DNA from 2 places in the Spiroplasma endosymbiont of Dactylopius coccus genome. Region 2 is predicted to be linked to the other one. Evidence: riboswitches for the same ligand, from Rfam matches in the RefSeq annotation. Region 2 holds a riboswitch; the other holds the start of a gene.

What was found. Region 2 has a riboswitch for cobalamin ahead of nrdF (class 1b ribonucleoside-diphosphate reductase subunit beta). Riboswitches for the same ligand answer to the same signal wherever they lie in the genome.
Region 1: another riboswitch for cobalamin. It lies ahead of ACXUB0_RS10775 (hypothetical protein); the one in region 2 lies ahead of nrdF (class 1b ribonucleoside-diphosphate reductase subunit beta).

The regions. Positions count from the first base shown of each region.
Region 1 is NZ_OZ373019.1:1,690,806-1,698,968, forward strand. Features, by position in the region: gene ACXUB0_RS10730 (hypothetical protein) at 1-598, shown strand, start outside; gene ACXUB0_RS10735 (hypothetical protein) at 600-833, shown strand; gene ACXUB0_RS10740 (hypothetical protein) at 835-1,041, shown strand; gene ACXUB0_RS10745 (hypothetical protein) at 1,064-1,318, shown strand; gene ACXUB0_RS10750 (hypothetical protein) at 1,330-1,722, shown strand; gene ACXUB0_RS10755 (hypothetical protein) at 1,938-2,129, shown strand; gene ACXUB0_RS10760 (hypothetical protein) at 2,132-3,190, shown strand; gene ACXUB0_RS10765 (hypothetical protein) at 3,202-4,125, shown strand; gene ACXUB0_RS10770 (inorganic diphosphatase) at 4,255-4,809, shown strand; cobalamin riboswitch at 4,862-5,042, shown strand; gene ACXUB0_RS10775 (hypothetical protein) at 5,167-5,478, shown strand; partial or broken gene ACXUB0_RS10780 (IS256 family transposase) at 5,558-6,796, shown strand; partial or broken gene ACXUB0_RS10785 (IS256 family transposase) at 7,122-8,036, opposite strand.
Region 2 is NZ_OZ373019.1:1,455,781-1,463,943, forward strand. Features, by position in the region: gene nrdE (class 1b ribonucleoside-diphosphate reductase subunit alpha) at 1-1,955, opposite strand, end outside; gene nrdF (class 1b ribonucleoside-diphosphate reductase subunit beta) at 1,973-2,992, opposite strand; cobalamin riboswitch at 3,162-3,327, opposite strand; gene coaE (dephospho-CoA kinase) at 3,518-4,111, opposite strand; gene tsaD (tRNA (adenosine(37)-N6)-threonylcarbamoyltransferase complex transferase subunit TsaD) at 4,122-5,060, opposite strand; gene ACXUB0_RS09150 (purine-nucleoside phosphorylase) at 5,035-5,862, opposite strand; gene ACXUB0_RS09155 (rolling circle replication-associated protein) at 6,184-7,137, shown strand; gene ACXUB0_RS09160 (hypothetical protein) at 7,367-7,642, shown strand; gene ACXUB0_RS09165 (hypothetical protein) at 7,703-7,906, shown strand.

The sequences.
Region 1 (8,163 bases), 240 kb from region 2:
TTTAGTTAATTATGCTAAGTTTGTTAATTATGTAGATAAGTCGGTTTTTTTATTAAGAGATGAACCATGTTTTTGACCACCTTGTCCTACACCACCACCAATTCCTACCCCAATACCAACACCTAGTCCAATAGTTAATAAACCTTTTGTAGACTGAGATACTTATATATCTTTAAATAGTTTTGGTATAGCAAATGTTATTAGTGGTTTAACTGAATTAATACCTAATAGATTTGAAATTATACGTAAAATAGCGAATACGGGTACTGGTGGTTGTTTGATTAGTAGTGGTGTTGCTATGGGTATTAATAATAATTTTAATAATTATTTTGCTATTCCTACGATTATTGCCGGTGCAAGTGAGATTATAAATATTTTATTGTTACCGTTAAGAAATACACATAATAATACAGAATTACAAGAAGTATTTACTGATGAAAGAGCAAGATTAATTAATGCTAGTGTTAATGATTATCAAAGTACAAATGACAGTATGGTTGATGTTGATTTAAATGATGATAATATGTCGGAGATTAATTTAGATAGAGCAAGTTTAAATTGGGATTATTCTTATGCTTATACGTTAGGTGGTGTTTAAAATGGATTTTAAGGAGATTGTTAAATATGCTTTATATATTGGTGGGTTTTGCCTTATACTTTGATTTTGTCGTAATTGAATACATGAGTGTATACAGAAATTCAAACATAAAAAACATGTAAAGGAAAAAGAAAATGACCCAGATTGTATTTTTTGTCGTAAAGATTTTGAAAAGAAGAAACGTAAATTAGAAATGGAAAAACAACAAAAAGAATTAGAGAAAGGGGGTGATTAATATGCCTGCTGGATTATCAGCATTATTAAATATGATTGGTGGTGTTGGCCAACAATTATTAAATGCTTTTACTTATATTTTTGGTTGAGTATTTACTACTGGCGATGGTGGAACACTTACAAATTGACCAGTGTTAATTTCAATTGTATTTATGGTTCTTGTATTTATTAAGCAGTTTGTTGGTCATATTATCCATGGAACACATTAGTAATTAGAAAGGAAGTAAGCAAATGGTAAAGTTATTTTTTAGTTTGGTTTTTGTTTTACCTTTATTGGGTAGACTTTTACCAGTTGTTAATACTTTGGTGCAAACTATTTATATGCAGTATTTAAGTTCTTTTGCTGGATTACATACTGTGACACTTTTTATTAAGTCGTTCTTTTATGATAGTTTATACACTTTACCTTTGCCTATTCTTGCTTTAATAAATGTTAGTTTTGTATTTTATTTAATTTTAGGATTATTTAGATTTACAAGACATTAGGATGTGAAATTATGTTTATACCTTTTATTACAACTGTTATGCAATTATTTGCTTCAATTTTTATGAAGTTTTTTAGTTTTCCACTTGGTGATTTAGGTTTTAATTTAGGTACGTTAATGATATTTTTGATTTTGCTTAGATTTGCATTTAGGGTTATTTTACCCGAATTAATGTTACCAACATTAGGTTTAGGTTATGGTGTTAAATTTATTGGTAAATCTGCTGTTGCTATTGGTGGTGGTGTTGGTAAAGATATTGCAAATGCTTATCGTAATGGAGAATCTGGTGTAAAACCAGTTCAACGTTATAAAGGTGGTACTTATTCTTATAAACAAAAAGGTACTGCTGTTGCTCGTACTAGTGGATATGAACAACATTATTATAATCCTAAGTATATTAAGTAGGTGTTATTATGTCTAATTTTGTTTTTAGTATATTGCATTTTATTTTTATATTTTCTAGTAAAGATATTCAAATATTTTTAAATCAACCAAATATTACTGATGAAGTTTATATTTTGTTTAATTTGACTTTTTGGTTGGTATTAGGTGTATTTTTTAATTTTATTTATCGTAGTATTAAATTTGTTTTTAGGTCATTGTTTGGGTAGGTGTTAATTATGAGTGTTTTAGAAATTTACAATAAAATACATCAATGTATAGTTGATTATTGAACTATGTTTATAGGTAGTCCAGTTGACCAATTTACTACTATTTTATGAAATTTAGTAGTTTATGGTACACAGTTTTTTATTGGATTTATTTTGTTTTATGGTTCATGGTGAATTTTAAAATGTTTATTTGGTAAATAATTATGTGATTTAAGTTTGCTAAATTATTTTTTGTTGTAAATACTTCTGTTCAAGCACCAACTAGTTTAATTGCTTCAAATGACCCTAATGTTGTTAATTATGATATTACAAAAGAAATGGTTAAACATGTTAAATATCATAATTTTGATGATTGAGCAACAATACCATGAAATTCTGCTTATTTTGACATTGACCAACCAGATTTAAAATTAGTAAGTGGTGAATTTATTGGAAATGGTGAGGGTATTTATACATGTCGTTATTTTAGTGATACAGTTGGTGTTTTACCACAAGTGGTAAGGATGGGAACTGGTGTTTATACTTTTAATAGAAAACAATTAGATGACTTTTCACGTATTATGTTTAATCATAATTATGTTTCAAATGATAATGTTAATTATTTAGGTTTTCTTAATACTGGTAAAAGTATTATAAATTTTCAAACACAGTTAAATTTTGAAATTGATAAACCTTTAAGTTTTTATATTCAAGGTTTTATGTTTTATTTTTCTTATCATGATTTTAAAACTTTCTCTGCTCATTTTACTTTTAGTTTTTTAGATAATGTTGGTGATACAAAATATGTTTTTAAAGGTAAAGTTGATAATGATATTTATCAGCAAGATTTATATAATTTTGTTACTATGCCTATTCGTGTTCCAAATTTAAGACATTTAACAGTATTTTTTGATATTCATGGTCAATCAATTAGACCAACTTTTTCACCAGATGTTTTTTTTGGTCAAGTTAATATTTTTTCAAGTGAAAATATAACTCCAGTGCCACCAAATAGTCCTTTTAATCCTGAATATGAAAGACCAAGTTGATATGATGTTTTTGGTCATTTACGTAATGCTTTTAGATGAGTACTTTATGGAGTTGTTGGTAAAGTTTTACCAGTTGAACCTTTAAGAGAATTTTTTACTAAACTTGACGGATTATTAAGACGTATTTTTGATGATACTATTAGTTCTGTTTTAAATGTTGATTTTACTAGTGGTTTAGAGCAAGTTTTAACTTTATGAGTGTTTTTAAAAGCAGTAGGATTTTTAGTTGGTTAGGAGTTGAAATAATGCCTTGATATGGTTATTTACTTTTAGGAGTTATATTATTAATAATACTTTATCCATTTTTAATAACTAGAAAAAATATAAAGATATTACAACGTGTAGGTAGTTATATTATTTCAGCACCACCACGTACTGGTAAATCCGCTCTTGCTTGTTGTTTAGCACAAAAACATAAAGGTAGAGTAGTAAGTCCTATTCCTATTAAAGTTCGTAATGAATATAGTTATCGTTGTTCTTATGATGATGTTTTTAAATTTAATCAATTAAATAGTAATTATGCTTTTAAAGAGTGTGATATGGTTGTTTTAGATGAGTTAGGTTTGAAAATTAATAGTAATGATTTATCACCCGAATTTAAAGAAACACAAGAAAGTTTAGGAATGTTTTGTAAGTTAATAGGTCATAATTTTAATGGAATTATGTATATGATTGAGCAACACCCCGATAGAATACCAAAGCAAGCACGTGAAAAAGTCGAATATATTGTTCAAGTTAAAAGAATGCGTATTTTGTTATTTTTAGTTAAGTTTAAACTAAATATTTATACTAATGTTGATGATTATAATAAAGTTGTATTATCTAAAAGACAAACAAAGCGAATAATTAAACGTGGTGGATTACCACCTAGTTATAGTGGTGAAACTATGACTTTTAGTTTATGATTTCCTAGGTCTTATTTACAAAGATATAATAGTCGTGCTTTAAATTATATTCATTCGTTAAAGAGTGAATTAAGTATTGTTAAAGACTATGAACAATCACAAGCATTAGATTTTACTGTTGATGATATTAGAGCAGTAGGATTAGATAAGTTGGATAATATATTACAAACTGAAAAGAAAGAAACTGAAAATACTGTATGCCGTACTTGTTATTATAGAAATAAATATTCTAAGAAAAATAAGAAAGATGTTAAAATAGAGTAAACCTATATTATTGGTCGGAGCCAACCAGAACCTTGGTTGGTTGGCCGTGGCGTTTACGCCACTGGGGTGAGTTGCGAAGCAACTAGGGGCAAAGCCCCTATATACTTGTTAAAAGGAGATGAAGTATTAATGAATAAAAGTGAAAATAACATTGTGCAAATGGTAGTTGAAATTCCCAAAGGATCAAGTAATAAATATGAATATGATTGAAAATCTAAAACTATGATATTAGATCGTGTTCTTTATGGTGCTAATTTTTATCCCGGTGAATATGGATATATTCCTGAAACTTTAGATTATGATGGTGATCCTTTAGATATTATTAGTTTAATTACTTATCCAACTTTCCCTGGTTGCTTAGTAGAAGTTAGAGTTTTAGGAATGATTAAAATGATTGACGGTGGTGAAGTTGATACTAAATTATTTGGTGTTGTTAATTCTGATCCACGCTTTAATGATTATCAAGATCTAAAAGATGTACCACAACATTTACGTGATGAAATTGTTAATTTCTTTTTACAATATAAAGAATTACAAAAAAAGAAAGTCATAATTGAAGGTTGAGGTAACTTAAAAGAAGCATTAACTGAACTTACAACATGTAAAAATATGTTTAAAGAATATCAAAATGAAATGAATAATTTACCAAAAGCACAATTAGTGTCATTATTAAACAAAAAATAAACAAAAAGTGTAATATATTTTTAATATATTAAATCATTTATCCTTAAATACAACTGAATAAAATTAAATAGATGAACAACTGTTCATAAAAGGGAATTAAGTAATCTTAAGCTGCCCCCCAGCAACTGTGATACTGATAAAAGTTACATAATCCATTGAAATCAAAGATTTTGAGAAGGGTAACAAGTAAAATGAAGTTAAGCCAGTAGACCTATCTATTTAACACTATTAAACTAATCTCTGGGTGCAGATAACAGTTATATAATTTTAATTGATGTTTTATCTCCGATTAGTATAACTAAACCACCTTTATGAGGTGGTTTTAAATTTAAAAAATAAAGAAAGCCGAGAACAAATATGAGTAACCATGTCCAAAAATTAATTCGTATCTTGATTATTCCTTCATATGCAGCACTAGTTTTTGCTTTAAAAGAAGTACTAACAATATTACCAAATATTGAAGTTGTAATTTTTCTATTAGCATTTTCAGCATTAGTTTTTCCACTATATATGTCAATTACTATTCCTTTAATTTTTGCTTCATTAGAAATTATACTTTACGGTGGTAATAGTTGAATATTTTTGTATTTTAGTATATGACCAATATTGGTCATAATAATTTGAATATTTCGTCATTTAATTAAAAAGCATTGATGAATTTTTGGGTAATGTTTAGTAATCTGTGTAACTTACAAAAATAACTATGTTTAATTAATTCTATAATAAACCTAGAAAGAGTGAATTACAGATGGCTAAAAAGCAAAATATTAATAATAATGTTCCAATATCAAAAGCAGTAGATTTATTATTAGAAAATACTGAAGATTTAACAACAGTTTTTAAAGAGGGAGGTTTGTATAAATAATTAACAAAAAGATTAGTAGAAAAAATGTTGAATTCTGAGATGCAAAATTATTTAGGATATGATAAGAATCAACATAGTAATAGTGACAATGCTCGTAATGGTATAAGTTCAAAAAAATTAATAACTCAACAAGGTAAAATTGAGATTGATGTACCACGAGATCGCAATAGTAATTTTAATCCTGTAATAATTGCAAAAAGACAAAGAAGATTTGATGGTTTTGATCAACAAGTTCTTTCTTTATATGCAAAAGGTATGACATTATCAGATATTAGAATGCAATTACAAGAGTTATATCATGGTGCTGATATTAGTGAAAGTGTTATTAGTCAAATTACTGATGATGTTATTGATGATGTAAAAGCATGGCAAAATCGACCATTAGATAGTATTTATCCGATTGTTTATTTTGATTGCATAGTAGTTAAAATACGACAAGATAAACGCATTATTAACAAATCTGTGTATATAGCTTTAGGAGTTGATTTAGAAGGTAAAAAAGATGTTTTAGGCTTATGAATTAGTGAAAATGAAGGTTCTAAATTTTGATTAGCCAATTTCACAGAAATGAAAAATCGAGGCTTAAATGATATTCTTATTGCTTGTAGTGATAATTTAACAGGAATGTCAGAAGCAATACAATCAGTTTATCCTAAAACAGAACATCAATTATGCATCATTCATCAAATTAGAAATAGTTTGAAATATGTCTCATATAAGCATAGAAAATCTCTAGTTGCAGATTTAAAACCAATTTATACTGCATGTAGTGAAGAACAAGCAATGCAGGCTTTAGAAACATTTGAAAATAAGTGAAATAAACAATATCCTCAAATTGCTAAATCTTGATATAAAAATTGAGAAAATTTGATAGTTTTTATTAGTTATCCAACAGAAATTAAAAGAGTAATTTATACCACAAATGCTATTGAATCTGTTAATAGTCAATTACGAAAAGTTATCAGAAATAAAAAAGTTTTTCCTAATGATATGGAAGAATTGAAAATATTTTATTTAGCAATTGAAAATATAACAAAAAAATGAACAATGCCCATTCAAAATTGAAATACAGCAATTGCTCATTTTATGATAAAATTTGAAGATAGAATTAATCTTAACTAGTACTTTGTAAAACAAAGATACACAGATTTCTAAAAAGCCTCAATTTTTATATCAAGATTTAGCAATTTGAGGATATTGTTTATTTCACTTATTTTCAAATGTTTCTAAGAACCTGTTTGGAATCTTTTAAACATAATTAAACTAAAAAAGGGAATAATTATTTCTAACCTGACAGTTAATTAACATTTTATTTTCTTTGTCATTTTTTTGTTAAAAAGATTTTATCATTTGACAACTTATCGATTAAAAATTTATTTTTCAACTATAAAATAACATTTATGATATTAATTTAATCAAAAATAAGTTAAAAAAGATCCTAAACAGGTTCTAAAGCCTGCATTGCTTGTTCTTCACTACATGCAGTATAAATTGGTTTTAAATCTGCAACTAGAGATTTTCTATGCTTATATGAGACATATTTCAAACTATTTCTAATTTGATGAATGATGCATAATTGATGTTCTGTTTTAGGATAAACTGATTGTATTGCTTCTGACATTCCTGTTAAATTATCACTACAAGCAATAAGAATATCATTTAAGCCTCGATTTTTCATTTCTGTGAAATTGGCTAATCAAAATTTAGAACCTTCATTTTCACTAATTCATAAGCCTAAAACATCTTTTTTACCTTCTAAATCAACTCCTAAAGCTATATACACAGATTTGTTAATAATGCGTTTATCTTGTCGTATTTTAACTACTATGCAATCAAAATAAACAATCGGATAAATACTATCTAATGGTCGATTTTGCCATGCTTTTACATCATCAATAACATCATCAGTAATTTGACTAATAACACTTTCACTAATATCAGCACCATGATATAACTCTTGTAATTGCATTCTAATATCTGATAATGTCATACCTTTTGCATATAAAGAAAGAACTTGTTGATCAAAACCATCAAATCTTCTTTGTCTTTTTGCAATTATTACAGGATTAAAATTACTATTGCGATCTCGTGGTACATCAATCTCAATTTTACCTTGTTGAGTTATTAATTTTTTTGAACTTATACCATTACGAGCATTGTCACTATTACTATGTTGATTCTTATCATATCCTAAATAATTTTGCATCTCAGAATTCAACATTTTTTCTACTAATATTTTTGTTAATTATTTATACAAACCTCCCTCTTTAAAAACTGTTGTTAAATCTTCAGTATTTTCTAATAATAAATCTACTGCTTTTGATATTGGAACATTATTATTAATATTTTGCTTTTTAGCCATCTGTAATTCACTCTTTCTAGGTTTATTATAGAATTAATTAAACATAGTTATTTTTGTAAGTTACACAGATTACTAAACATTACCTTAATATGCATCAATTGTATATATTTTCTTTTTGTAGTTATTA
Region 2 (8,163 bases):
ATAACATAAAAGAAAATATTAGTAAAATCAATTGCTTCTTTTGAATCATAAAAAATATGATTTGTTGCTAAAAATCCATGTAAATTCATAGCGCCTAAACCCAAAGCATGATTTTTTTTATTTCCATATGCAACTGACGGAGCACTAGAAAAATCACTACTTCTTGATACGTGGTCTAATGAATGAATTGCTTGAAAAATAACCTCACCAAATTCACTTCCACTTTCCATTACTTTTGCAATATTAATACTTCCTAAATTACAACTAATATCTTCACCAATTTCTTTAAAACTTAAATCACTATTAAATTCACTAGCTGTACTTACTTGAATAATTTCACTGCACAAATTACTCATAACAATTCTACCGGGATGAGCATTATTTTTATTTACTGTATCATCAAATAATAAATAAGGATATCCACTTTCAAAATGTAATTCAGCAATCATTTGAAATAATTTGCGAGCACTAATAAAATTTTTACTAATATCAGGGTTTTTTAACATATTATAATACTCTTTAGTAATAGAAATATCTGTCATTGCTTTACCATAAACTTTTGCAATATCATAAGGACTAAAAAGTGCCATCTGTTCATTGTTTTTTGCTAATTCAAAAGTAATATCAGGAATAACTACTCCTAAAGACATTGATTTAATACGAATTTTTTCATCTGCATTTTCACGCTTTGAATCTAAAAATAACATAATATCTGGATGATGAACATTTAAATAAACTGCCCCAGCACCTTGTCTTTGACCTAGTTGATTAGCATATGAAAATGAATCTTCAAGAATTTTCATAACTGGGATAACGCCTGTTGCTTGATTTTTAATATTTTTAATTGGAGCTCCAAATTCTCTTAAATTTGTTAAACACAAAGCAACTCCACCGCCACGTTTTGATAACTGTAATGAAGTAGTAATAGCGCGAGCAATTGATTCCATGTTATCTTCAATTCGTAAAAGATAACATGAAGTGTATTCACCTCTTTGTTTTTTTCCTGCATTTAAAAATGTGGGAGTAGCTGGTTGAAATCTACCAGACATAATTTGTCTTAAAATTTTACTAGCATGTTCAATATTACCATCAGCGAAAAATAAACTATTCATAACAACTCTATCTTCATAATTTTCTAAATATTGTTTACCATTAAAACTTTTTAAAGCATAAGAATTATAAAATTTTAAAATACCCATAAAACTCGTAAACTGATAATTAAAACTGTATGCTTCATTTGTTAATCGTTCAATTTCCGTAATTGAATATTTATTAATTATTGTTTCATCATAATATTGATTTTTTACTAAATATTCTATTCTTTCTTTAACGGTTTTAAAAAGCAATAAATTTGGTTTAATATGATTTTTCATATAAGATTGTGCTGCTTGCAAATCAAATTGTGCATTATTAGTAGTTTTTGCTCTAGCATTTAAAGTAACATATTCATCACTTTCTAAAGTTCCAGATAAAGTATTTATTTCATTGGTATTTTTTTTATCTTTATCTCAAAAATCTACTAATATATTTTTTATTGTTGATACATCATTATTAGTTCCTAATAATTCAAATTGAAATAATAGTGGGACATTTAATTTTTTTGAAAGAATTGGCCCGGCAATTGCAAAAGTATCACCAAAATTAGTATTCCCCGACGCAATAACACCACGACAAAAATTACGATTTTGCTTATTATTTAAAAATTTAATTACCTGTTTAGGAACCGCCCCTTCTTTAATATCACCACCCCCACTATATGTTGGTGTTATTAACACATAATCTTTATCAACTAAAATTTCCTCTTGTAGATCATGAGGAATTCTTGAATTTAAAACCTCTAATTTTTGAATAAAACGATGAGTATTATTTGACAAAGAAGAAAAATAAACAACATGAATTTTTCCTTCTGGCTTTAATATTTTTTGGTTTGAAACTTTTACAACATCATTATGCATTTTTTTCTCCTTTAAAATTAAAATTCTCAATCTTCATCTTGCGTTTCTACAGTAATGCCCATTACATAAGATGAACCATTACCTGAAAAGAAATCGTGATTTTCATCAGCTCGAGCTGATAATTGATTAAAAATTTCTGGCTTAATTCTTGTTTGTTCTTCACTAAAAGGTGAATCATATCCTAAATTTTGTAAAAACTTACCAGCATTATATAAACTAAACTTAATAGCATCTTCAGCTAAATTAAATTCTTGATATAATTCTGTTAAATATTGCTTTTCTAAATCAATTAATTTAAACAATAAATCAAATACAAATTTTTTCATTTCTTCTTGTTTTTCTTTTGGTAACTTTTCAACTTTTCTTTGATATTTATAGCCACTATAATAATTATGAATAACTTTATCACGTAAAATTAATCTAATAATATCTGAAGTATTAGGTAATTTACTACGAGCAGATAAATAAAATGGTAAATAAAAACCACCATATAATAAAAAACCTGGCATTAAAGCGGCAGCTACTTTGGATTTTAAAGGATCATCACTTGTATAATAAGGAATTAGTGCACGTGCTCTGGCTTGTAAACTTTCATTATTAATCACTCATTCATGAGCAGATTCAATCTGCTCACTAGAACATAAAGTTGAAAAAATTGTTCCGTATGATCGAGCATGAACTGCTACCATAAAAGCAAAATTTGTGTAAATAACTTGTTCATGATCAGTTAAAGAATTAGGTATTTGTGCGATATCACCAACTGTTGCCTGAATTGTATCTAATAAAGTTAAACCTGTAAATGTTCTTGTTATTAACTCTTGTCATTTTGGATTTAATGTTTTTCAAGAAGTTAAGTCATTAGAAACAGGAATTTTTTCTGGTAACCAAAAATTTTGAGTAATACGGTTTCAAACCTCTAAATCTTTTTCATCATTGATTACATTTCAATTTACAGACCGCATTTTTCCATTAAAATTTTTCATAATATATTCTAATGGTGACTGTGATTGTTGAAAATATTTGTTATCTTTTGCCATTTATTATTACCCCTCTACTTAATTACACAACTAAAAACATCCCCTATATTATATAAAGGATTATATAAAGGATGTTGTCATTATTAAAAATTACTTTATTAAAATTACAAATATTAAAAAATAAAAGTAATTATTAAAAATAATCATTAATTCACACCCAGGAATATAATATCACTTAAAAAATTAGACCGGTCTACTGGCTTAGTTTCATTTTACTTGTTACCCTTCTCAAAGTTTTATCTTCAATGGTTTTGTAACGTTCATCAACATCACAGTTGCTGGGGCAGCAAAGAATTCTCATCTTTTTTCCGAACATCTAAAGTTCCTTGTTATTTAGTTGTATAAATATTCTACTACAAGAAAAACAATTTTGGTAATTTATAAATACATTACTATGTATTTTTTTAACCTCAACTATTTTAAAATTATTCTTAATTTTTTTATTATGAAAATTTTCATTTTAATATACAAAAATAATTTAATATATTATTTACTGTTGTTTTTTAAAGTAAAAAACATTAATCTTTATACTTTATTTGTTAATAACTTTTTTTCAACTTTTTGTAATTGTTTAATAAAATCATTAATAGTACCGTTATTTTTAACAATAAAATCAATATCTTTATTTAAAATTAAATATTTTTTTTGTTGATTTAATAATGAAATAACTTGTAAATCATTAACATTATCACGTTCTTTTATTCGTTGGATTTTTTTATCTTCTTCAGCCTCAATTAAAAGAATTTTATCAACTAATAAATTTAAATTTGCATTAAATAATACTGCACAATCAATAACAATTAATTTTTGGTGTATTTTATTACGAATAATATCTTCTTCGACAATTTTTATCATTTTTGGTCAAATAATATTTTCTAATTTACGTAAAATATGAGGGTGCTGAAATGCTTCATACCGTAATTTTATTTTATTAATTGTTTTATCATTATTAATAAAAGTATCACCAAATTCATTAATTAATGCTTTTTTTGTTTCTTTTAGTGTATAAATATGTTTAACAACTTTATCAACAAAAATAACATACGCACCTTTATTTTGAAAAAAATTTGTAGCAGTTGTCTTACCTACTCCCGCTTCACCAATAATACCAATAATCATGAGTTCACCCTTACTTATGTTCAATTTGATAACTTGCAAGAATACCAATCATTGCTGCATTATCAGTACAGTATTCTAATTTTGGAACAATTATTTTTAAATTTGCATATTTAATTTTTAAATCTAATACTGCTAATCTTAATTGCTGATTAGCACTAACTCCTCCTGCTAAAACTAAAGTTTTTGGATTATGTTTTTTTAATGCTAATTCAATTTTATTAATCAATACTTGAATAACTGTTGTTTGAAAAGAAGCTGCAAAATTATTAAATTGTAACTTACCTTTTTCTTTATTTATCAAATTAGCACATGCTGATTTTAAACCACTAAAACTAAAATCTAAACTATTATCATTTTTAGGTAATGGTAATTTATAAGTTGGCTTTCCCAATTTAGCACTTCGTTCAATTTCAGGACCACCCGGATATTTTAAATCTAACATTCTTGCAACTTTATCATAACATTCACCAACAGCATCATCTAATGTTTGACCAAGTATAGTGAAATTTAAATGTTCATTTGCCAACATCAACTGTGTATGACCACCACTAACTAATAAACCAAGTACTGGAAATTCTCATTCATTATTAATTAAAGAAGCATACAAATGTCCATACAAATGATTACATGGAAGCAATGGCTTTTCTAAATAAGCAGCAATAGTTTCTGCTATAATTTTACCTACGTGTAAACAACTAGCCAGACCAGGAGTATTAGTATAAGCAACAAAATCAATATCCATAATTGAAATGTTAGATTTTTCAATTGCTGTTTGTAAGACAGTAGCAATATTTTCACTATGAGCTCGTGCTGCTAATTCTGGAACAACACCACCATATTGTTGATGAAGCTTAATTTGTGAAGCAATAATATTACTTAAAACCTTTTTATCTTTAATAACAGCAACACTAGTTTCATCACAACTAGTTTCTATCGCTAAGATTATCATCAATATCCTCTTCTTTATAATAAGCAACTGCTGATTCTAAAGCTAAAATCATCATTTTTTTAAAACTAGTTTCGCGTAATGCTGCTGAAATTGATTCACCGGTAATAAAAGAATCAGAAATTGTTAATAAACAAGCCGCATTTTTTTCTAAATGTTTTGCATTAGCAAATAAGGCAAAAGATTCCATTTCTACTGCTAAGCATTTACTAATTAAAGGATTAGTTTTATAATCATTATCATTAATACGATAAAATACATCACTTGAATGAATTAAACCCGATCTTAAATTTATTTTTTCACTTACTATATACGAAGAATTTTCATTTTTTTGCTGATCAAATTCATTATCAATTTTTTGTGCCACTTTATTAATAATTTTGCTAATATTACCAACAGATTCAATTTGATTTTCATCAATATTAGCAGCATATTTAGCGAAAGTAGATTCACTATATACTTTAGTAGTATTAATAATATCATAAACTTTAACATCTTTTTGATATGAACCAGCGCTACCAACACGAATAATACAGTCAACATCATAAAATTTAAATAACTCATATGAATATATACCAATTGAAGGCATACCCATACCACTAGCAGCAATAGTAATATTATATCCTTTATATTTTCCAGTAAACATTAACATATTACGAACATTATTTACTTGTTTTCAATCTTGTAAAAAATTAGAAGCAATGAATTGAGCACGTAATGGATCACCTGGCATAATTACTACTTTTGCAATTTGATCACGAGCAGCTTTAATATGCGCTGTTGGAATTTTTTCTTTATTTTCCATATATTCTCCTTTTTTTAAATAATAATAGTTATTATAATATATTGTTAATTTAGTAACAACATTAATATTTTTAATGACTAGTTTTTTATTTTAAAAATTAAATTTAATTTTATAACTTTTCATACTAATTAAAGAAAATAAAAAATATTCTAAAAAAAGTTTAATCAACACCTTTTTTAGTTTTTTAGTATAATTTATTAAAACTTGGTTAAGTATCGTTTTTGTTTATGTTTGCTTTTATAATTTTTTATGATAAGATTTGTTTGTTATTAAAATATAAAATTTGCTACTTAAAAAGTAGTGTTCACTGGAGTTTTATATATGCAACAAGATTTTTATGTTAAAAAGATTTTTTATGCTTGTTATGTTAAAAATGTAGTTTTACCTATTTCTTTTTTAAATAATATTGGAAATAAAAAAGGTAAATGTTATATTGGTAATAAACAAAAATTAAGAAATAATACTGTTCGTACTAAAAATAATTTAATTCAAAAAGCATTGCATAATTTTTATAATAGTAATATTTTGAGTTTTGTTACTTTAACTTATGCTGAAAATATGCAAGATGTTAAACAATCAAAAAAAGATATTCGTTTATTTTTTCTTAAATTAAAGAAATGATGAAATGACCCTAAGCGTGCTGAATATATGGGGGAATTAAAATATATGTATGTTTATGAATATCAAGACCGTGGAGCAGTACATTTTCATATAATTTTTAATAGAAAAATACCTTATAATATGATACGTGATTGATGACCACATGCTGGTAATGCTAAGGGCATTGATTTAAGAGTTGTTCGTAAAGGTACAAATGAGTTTGTTATTAAATATTTAGGTAAGTATGTTACAAAATCATTAGATGATGTTAAATCTATAAATCAAACAGATATAGGCATAAAAGCATATTCTTTTAGTCGTAATTGTAAAAATCCTATTGTAGTTCGTGGAATTAAAAAAATGACAATTGGAGATATCATTAAAGCAAGTTTTAATGCAACAAATGTATTTTATTTTAAAACTCAAAGAGATAGTAACGGTGATACTGTTATGATTGGTGGTATTATTGAAAGTACTGTTGTAAATGATTATTTTAAAGAGTATGAAGATTACGAACGTTATGTATATTTAAGTGCTTTATCGTATAAACATTATTTACGAACCAGTGAAATTGGTTATTTAATTCAAAGAGATAAAGATGTTTTAATTTGGACAGAGAAAATTTTTGGTAATAAAGTTGAAAAAATAGATTTTAAGAAAAAAGTTTTACATTAGAAAAAAAAGTTATTTTTTCTATAATTTTACTTGTATATATATATATATATATATATAATGTTTAATGTCAAAATAATTTAGAGTCACCAGTGAAGACTTTATTTTGTTTTGACATTTTTTTTGTTTTTACTTGAAATATATATAAATATCTATATATTTATATATAAGATGGTTTACCCACATCTTAATCTGACTTTATTAGTCGTTTCACTGGAGGTTAAGTTTTTTTATGTTTAAAGTTCAATTAGTTAATATTGAAAAAGGGCGTATTATTCCCGATAAAAATAATAAAGGTCAAACATTGAAGTTTGATGTTTTGAAATTTGTAGAAATAAACAAACAAACGAGTGTACCAGCTGGTCAAACACGTGATAAATGATATAATCCAGAATTTGCTAGTGATTTTAATAATTGTTTATCTACTGTTGATTTAAAAGTTGGTAATTTTTATTCACTTGAACTTGATTTAAGCGGTAATATTAAAAGACTTTCTAATTGAAAATAGTTATTTATTAAAAGGGTAATTTTAAATAATTATTAATATGTTAGGAGTTAATTTTAAATTATGGCTAAAAATGATAATTGTTCATGTGAACAAGCATTTCATTTAGCAATTTATATGTGTAAACTTTGTGACCAAGTTATTTGTCCCAAAAGAGTTTTACAAAACTTATATACTAAAAATTATTATTGTCCAAATTGTATATTAGATATTGCTTTAAATAAAGCAATGAGACAACAAGAAAGTAAGTTAAATTATGAGACATAAGTGTAGTGATTGAACTTATGAAAGAGTATATGGTTGTGAAATGTGTTACAGAGTTGCTAATGAAATGGAACGAATAAGAAAAGAAAATAAAAGAAAAAAATAAAAACTAAATAAGGGGCATATATATACTTTTTAGTGTATTTTTGCCCCTTACTCTAATTAGTATAAATATGCTCCTTATTAGTATATAAAGTAAGGAGTTTTATTTATGGAAAAAAGGAAACAGTTTAAATATGACTATATGTTAATTGATAAAG